Regions from separate parts of the Mesorhizobium sp. LMG17149 genome, predicted to be linked through region 1. Evidence: predicted binding sites of a transcription regulator. Region 1 holds the regulator's gene; the other holds the start of a gene.
The links. Region 1 encodes LexA, which represses DNA repair genes until DNA is damaged. Its sites were predicted from a motif close to TGTTCNNNNTGTGTTCNG; they were not measured.

Region 1 (3,413 bases):
CCGTGCTGTTCGATCGAGCAGCACTCACCATGCGCAATCTGGCGATCTCGGCGATCGCCGTCATCGTGGTGTCGCCGCATGAGGTGGTCGGCCCGAGTTTTCAGATGTCGTTCGCCGCGACCGCGGCTCTGGTCGGCGCCTATGCCGGCTGGGCCGATCACCGCGCGGGAAAAGCAAGACCGCCGCCCCCAAAGCGATCCATGCCCGGTTTCCTGACGCGAAAGTTCGTGCTCGCGGCAACCGGCCTTGCCATGACCTCCATCATCGCCGGCAGCGCCACGACGCTGTTTGCCATCTGGCATTTTCAGCGTGTGTCGCCGCTCAGCCTGTTCGCCAATCTGGCGGTTATGCCGATCGTTACCGTCGTCATGTTCCTGGCTGTCGCAAGCGCGCTGCTGATGCCTTTCGGATTGGATTGGCCGGCCCTCTACCTGATGGGCAAGGGTCTGACGGTGATGATCGCCATATCGGGTTGGATCTCCGAACGTTCGCCTGTCGATGGGGTTGGGCTGATTTCGCAGCAATCTGTCCTGCTGGTGACAATTGCCCTGGTCATCGCGACGATGGCGACAACTTGGCTGCGGCTCGCTGCTCTGCCATTCGCGCTGGCAGGCTTGCTGACCGTCTCGGATACGCGCACGCCGGATGTGCTGATCTCGGAAGACGCCCGGCTGGTGGCGTTGCCGATCGGTGGCGGCGAGCTTGCCGTCAGCCGGGAACGGCCGAACGAATTCACCGTCGACAACTGGAAACGCGCCCTGACATCAGAAACCATCGTCGTGCCAGAGGTGTTCGACAAGAGCGATGGGCAATTCGACGTCGCGGACGCCGTTGAGCTACCGCCGGGATCGCCGTTCTATTGCTCCTCAGGCGTTTGCGTGGCCAGGCATATGTCCGGTGCGATCATTGCCTATGTCGAGGACCGCAAGGACACCTGGAAAGCCTGCGGCTTCGCCGAGCTGATCGTCATCAATGACGCCACCGCCTATGACGCCTGTCACAATCCGCTGGTTCTCGTCATCACCAAGCGGCAACTGGCTCGCAAAGGCAGTGCCGCCGTCTTCTTCGATCGCCAATCGGCGACCACGCCGGCGACAATCAGCTTCGCGGTGAACAGCCCATATCGGCCCTGGCACACGCAACGCAAATACTCTCGTGAGGCGAGGGGGCTGGCACCCTTCAAGAAACCCGAGAAGCCAGCGGCCAACCCGCAGCCGCCTCAGTAGCGGCGGATGAGGCCGACGAGCTTGCCTTGCACCTTGACCCTGTCTGGGCCGAAAATACGGGTTTCATAGGCCGGATTGGCGGCTTCGAGCGCAATCGAAGCGCCCTTGCGGCGGAACCGCTTCAGCGTCGCTTCCTCTTCATCGACCAGCGCCACGATGATCTCGCCGGGGTTCGCCGTGTCGGCATTGCGGATGATGACGGTGTCGCCGTCGAAGATACCGGCCTCGATCATCGAGTCGCCCTTGACCTCCAGCGCATAGTGGGCGCCGCCCATGATCATGTCCGGCGGCACGGAGATCGAATGCGTCTGATGCTGGATGGCATCGATCGGCACACCGGCGGCGATACGGCCCATGACCGGGATCGACACGGCGGAGACCGCATCGTCATCATTGCCGGGCGAGGGCATCCGCGAAGGCGCCGGCTTGATCTGCCGGCCAAGGGCACCACCCTGACCGAGACTGCCCTGGATGACGCTTGGCGAAAACTTCTTTGCCGCGTTGAGGCCGGGCGCGATGGAGTCCGGCAATCGCAGCACTTCCAGCGCCCGTGCCCGGTTGGGCAACCGGCGAATAAAGCCGCGCTCCTCAAGTGCGGTGATCAGCCGATGAATCCCGGATTTGGAGGCAAGGTCGAGCGCCTCCTTCATCTCGTCGAAGGATGGCGGAATGCCGCTCTCCTTCAGGCGTTCATGGATGAACATCAGCAGTTCATGTTGCTTGCGTGTCAGCATGGCGGCCCCCAGATTACCTGAAACCAGAATCGAAAAACAAACCCAGAACAAACACTATCTGTTCCAGTTGTGTTCTGCAACCGTTTAAAGTTTAATGAATTTGTTAAGGCTGCTGAAATTATTTGGGCTTGCCAGCGGGTCGCGATCGACAGGCGCCAACCACGGCAATGCGCCTGCTCACATTGAAACCATTATGGTTAATGACCTGTGGCTCATCCTCGACCCAAGGCTTGGCATCATCTGCCGATCGACCTCCACAAGGGACGCTATCAATCTTCGGGACGTTCGTTTGCCGTGAACGAAACGGAGCCAAAACGCCAACGTCTGTTGGCATTTGTGGCTGGAATTCAGCCCTCCGTCATCTGCCGGGCAGTGAGGGCGGCGACGGCAAATCGCGGAGATCGTTGCGTCAGGTAACGGCTTCCTTGACGGCGAAACGCTGGTCCTTCCATGCGCCCGTGCGCAGAATATCCTCCAGCACCTCAACCGCCAGCCACACATCCTTGTAGCCGACATAGAGCGGCGTGAAGCCGAAACGGATGGTCGATGGCGCGCGAAAATCACCGATGACGCCGCGCTCGATCAGCGCCCGCATGATTTGATAGCCGTGATCGTGAAGGAACGACACCTGGCTGCCGCGCCTGGTCGCGTCGCGGGTGGTCTCCAGCGTGAGGCCATAGGCGCCGCACTTTGCTTCGACGAGCTGGATGAACAGTTCCGTCAGCGCGACGCTCTTTTTTCGCAATGCCGCCATGTCGACGTCGTTCCAGATGACAAGCGCGCCTTTGAGCGCCCGCATCGACAGGACAGGCTGGGTGCCGCACAGAAAGCGGCGGATACCGGTGCCGGCAACATACCCCCGTTCGAAGGCAAAGGGCCGCGCATGGCCCCACCAGCCGCTGAGCGGCTGGCTGATATCGCCGTGATGGCGCTGCGCGACATAGATGAAGGCCGGTGCGCCCGGACCGCCGTTGAGGTACTTGTAAGTGCAGCCGATGGCGAAATCGGCATTTGCCTGATCGAGCTCGACGGGCAGGGCGCCGGCGGTGTGGCATAGATCCCAGACGATCAGCGCTCCGGCCGCATGAGCCTTGCGCGTCAGCGCCGCCATGTCGCGCAGTTCACCCGATTTGTAGTTGACGTGGTTGACCAGCACCACCGCGACGTTTTCGTCGATCAGCTCTTCGATGGTGGGCGCGTCGACGCCCGCGAGGCGCAGCAGGACGCCGTCCCGTGTCGAGGCCACGCCTTCGGCGATGTACAGGTCGGTGGGGAAACTGTCACCCTCGGCGACGATGACCGACCGGCCCGGCCGCATCTCCAGCGCCGCATGCAGCACCTTGTAGATGTTGGTCGACGTCGTGTCGCAGACGACGGTCTGGCCGGCCGCGGCTCCAATCAGGCGTCCGAGTTGATCGCCGAGTTCGATCGGCATCTCGAACCATCCGGCCGT
Region 2 (3,413 bases), on a different contig from region 1:
CTGGCCGAGGTCGCCAATCGGTGGAACGAGCGCATGGGGCAGGCCATGCGCTATCCCACGACGCATGCCGCGTTTCTCGAGCAGTGCCATGCCGCCGGCCAGACACGGCCGACGCCGCTGCTGCTGCAATATGTGCCTGGCGACTTCAACTGCCTGCACCAGGATCTCTATGGCGATCTCGCCTTTCCGCTGCAGGTGGCGATCCTGCTCTCCGAACCGGGCCGGGATTTCACAGGCGGCGAGTTCGCGCTGACCGAGCAGCGCCCGCGCATGCAGAGCCGAGTCGAAGTGGTGCCGCTGCGGCAGGGCGACGCCGTTGTGTTCGCCGTCCACAACCGGCCGGTGCAGGGCACCAAAGGCAACTACCGCGTCAATCTGCGCCACGGCGTCAGCCGGCTGCGCTCAGGCATGCGCCACACGGTAGGGATTATTTTCCACGATGCGAAGTGAGCAGAGAGAAGATGGAGGTTCCCCTCACCCCGCCGGTGCATAACGGCTGACCACCATGCCGCAGGCATAGGCCTTCGAGCCGAGCAGCCGCAGGTTCCTAAAACCGCCCTGATCAAAAACCCGGCGGCCCGCCCCCAGCACCGCCGGGTTGACGAACAGCTGGAACTCGTCGACCAGCCCGGCCGCGATCAGCGCTGACGCGAAACCGGCGCCGCCGAACACGGCAATGTCGCCACCCTCGCCCGTCTTCAGCGCGTTGACCTCGCGCGGCAGGTCGCCGCTGGCCACACTGGTGCGCTCCCAAGCCGGCCCCCAGGCCGATTGCTTGAGCTTGTTGCTGAGCACCACCTTGCGGGCGTCGACGATGCGCTGCGCAAAGGCGTAGAACGGATCGTGCGGAAACTTCTTCGCCGCAGTGCCCCAATGGGTGAGGTAGCCCTCCTGTGCCATTTTGCGGCTGAGCAGGATGGTATCGACGCCTGCGAAGACAGCGTTGAAGTCCTGCTTCAGCGCATCGTCCCAGGCGCTCTCGTCACCCCACTCCCAGAGCTGCCAGGAATGGTCCTCGTTGGCGCCGACAAAGCCGTCGACCGATATCTGCATCTGCAGGACCAGCTTTTTCACCGTCATTCTCCTCACGGCCATCGCAAAATAGTTTACATTTGGAACCGTTGACGCAAGGCCAAAACGATGTCAATAGTAAAGTGATTTAAAAACGGAACCATAGATGTCGACGCGCGAAAAATCCGACTGCCCGATCAACCTGTCGCTCGAACTGATCGGCGACCGTTGGACGCTGCTCATCATCCGCGACATGGCTTTCGCCGGCAAAAGGCACTTTCGCGAATTCCTGCAATCCGACGAAGGCATCTCCTCGCGCACGCTGGCCGAGCGACTGCAGACGCTTCAGGAGGAAGGCATCCTCACCAGAAGCGACGACCCGACGCATGGCTTGAGAACGGTCTACCGGCTGACCGAGGCAGGTATCGACCTCTTGCCGGTGCTGGCGACGCTCGGCGCCTGGGGCAGCAAGCACCGCAAGGCCGACGATAGGCTGGCGCGGATTGCCGAAGAACTGGCGGCGGGTGGCGAGGCGGAACTGGAACGGATGAAGGCGGCGCTGCGGGCGGAGCATATTGTCTAGGTGATTGCGCTCGAACTGGCTTGGCTGTTGCTGCACAAATCGCCCCTCGCTTGACAACGACCCGTGCTTGTTCTTTATTTGTTCCAATTCTATCAGCAACTGTGATGTGCGGTCGGGATGGAAACGACAGCCACCATCCTGCATGCCGATCTCGACGCTTTCTACGCCTCGGTCGAGCAGTTGCTCGATCCGTCGCTGCGCGGCAAGCCGATCGCGGTGGGCGGCGGCGTCGTGCTCGCCGCTTCCTATGAGGCCCGCGCCTTCGGCGTGCGCGGCGGCATGCCGGGGCGCAAGGCGCGTGAGCTGTGCCCGCAGCTGATCTTCGTCGGCGGCAATTTCAGCCACTACCAGCGGCTGGGCGACGCGGCGATCAAGGTGCTCGACGATTTTACCCCGGTGGTCGAGCGCATCTCCATCGACGAGGCGTTTGCCGACGTCGCCGGCTGCACGCATCTGTTCGGCTCGCCGCAGGAGATCGCAACGACCATCCGCCGCCGCGTGCGGGCCGAACTCGGCCTGCCGATCTCGATCGGCGTGGCGCGCACCAAGCATCTGGCCAAGATCGCCTCCCAGGTGGCAAAACCCGACGGGCTGGTGGTGGTCGACCCCGGCAGCGAGCTCGCTTTCCTGCACGACCTGCCGGTCGGGCTGATGTGGGGCGTCGGCCCGGCGATCAGGGCGAGGCTGGCGGAAATCGGCGTCGAGACCATCGGCCAGCTGGCCAGGACGCACAGCGGCGCGCTAACGCGGCTGCTCGGTCCCGCCGCCGGCGAAAAGCTCGCCGCCTTGTCATGGAACCGCGACCCGCGAAAGCTCGAAACGCATAGCCGCGCGCATTCGGCCGGCGCCCAATCGGCGCTGGGCCAAAAACCCGCCGTAGCGCGGATCATCGTGCCCACTCTGCTGCATCTGGCCGACCGTGTCGCCAGCCGGCTGCGCGCCAAGGCGCGGCCCGGCCGCACGGTGACGGTACGCGTGCGCTTTGCCGATCTCAGCGCCGTCACGCGCTCGATCACGCTTGACCAGCCGATCTCGGCGACCGCGATGCTGGCCGAGATCGCCGGCGATCTGGTGCGCGGCGTCCTCGCCGACAACCCCCACGAAAGAACGATCTCGCTGCTGGCGATCTCGGTGTCGCATCTTGAGGAAAGCTTCGAGCTGCAGCTCGAACTGCCGCTCGGCCTCGCCGACGAGAAACGCCGGCCCGGCACCCGAAAAGGCCTGGCACGCTTCGACGCCGACCGCGCCATCGACAAGATCCGCGAACGCTTCGGCAAACAGGCGGTCGGCTACGGCACGGTGGCACTGGAGGCCGCGCGCTCGGTTCCCGACGAATTCAGGGAGCTGGCGGAGAAGGAACTGTGAACCCGGGACCGCCGGGCGCTATTCCGTCTCCTCGCCGTCCCAGTACCGCCTCACCGCTCCCATGTCGAAAATGCCGTCGCGCCGGCGCAAGGCGTCGACCGCCATCTTGTTGGAATCGGGATAGACGCAGACCTCGTTGGGATTTTTCTCGCCGATCATCAGATAGCGGCACGGTTCCGTACCGCTGTTGAGGAAGGAATGCCCGACCGCCAGGCCGGCGGGAAAGCAGACATAATCGCCGGCCTTCATCTCGTGACGCTCCTCGCCAAGCAGCAGCGTCACCTGCCCTTCCAGAATCAGCGCGTGCTCCTCTTCGAGCATGTGGTAGTGCCTGGGCGCCAGGCGCATGCCGGGGGCCGGCGCCTCGATCAGCATGCCGACATGATAGTCTGGTAGTCCCAAAGCCGCATAGGTCAGATGCCTGGACCGGCCGCCGAACCGCGGGCCTTCGCCC

Region 2: the regulator LexA is predicted to act here: its motif matches at 1,663-1,680, upstream of dinB (DNA polymerase IV).

Annotation. Positions count from the first base shown of each region.
Region 1 is NZ_JANIFL010000004.1:451,624-455,036, reverse strand. It holds gene NP945_RS11445 (ComEC/Rec2 family competence protein) at 1-1,226, shown strand, start outside; gene lexA (transcriptional repressor LexA) at 1,220-1,960, opposite strand; gene kynU (kynureninase) at 2,370-3,413, opposite strand, start outside.
Region 2 is NZ_JANIFL010000006.1:171,558-174,970, reverse strand. It holds gene NP945_RS15640 (2OG-Fe(II) oxygenase) at 1-450, shown strand, start outside; gene NP945_RS15635 (dihydrofolate reductase family protein) at 475-1,074, opposite strand; gene NP945_RS15630 (helix-turn-helix domain-containing protein) at 1,178-1,594, shown strand; gene dinB (DNA polymerase IV) at 1,712-2,959, shown strand; gene NP945_RS15620 (cupin domain-containing protein) at 2,978-3,413, opposite strand, start outside.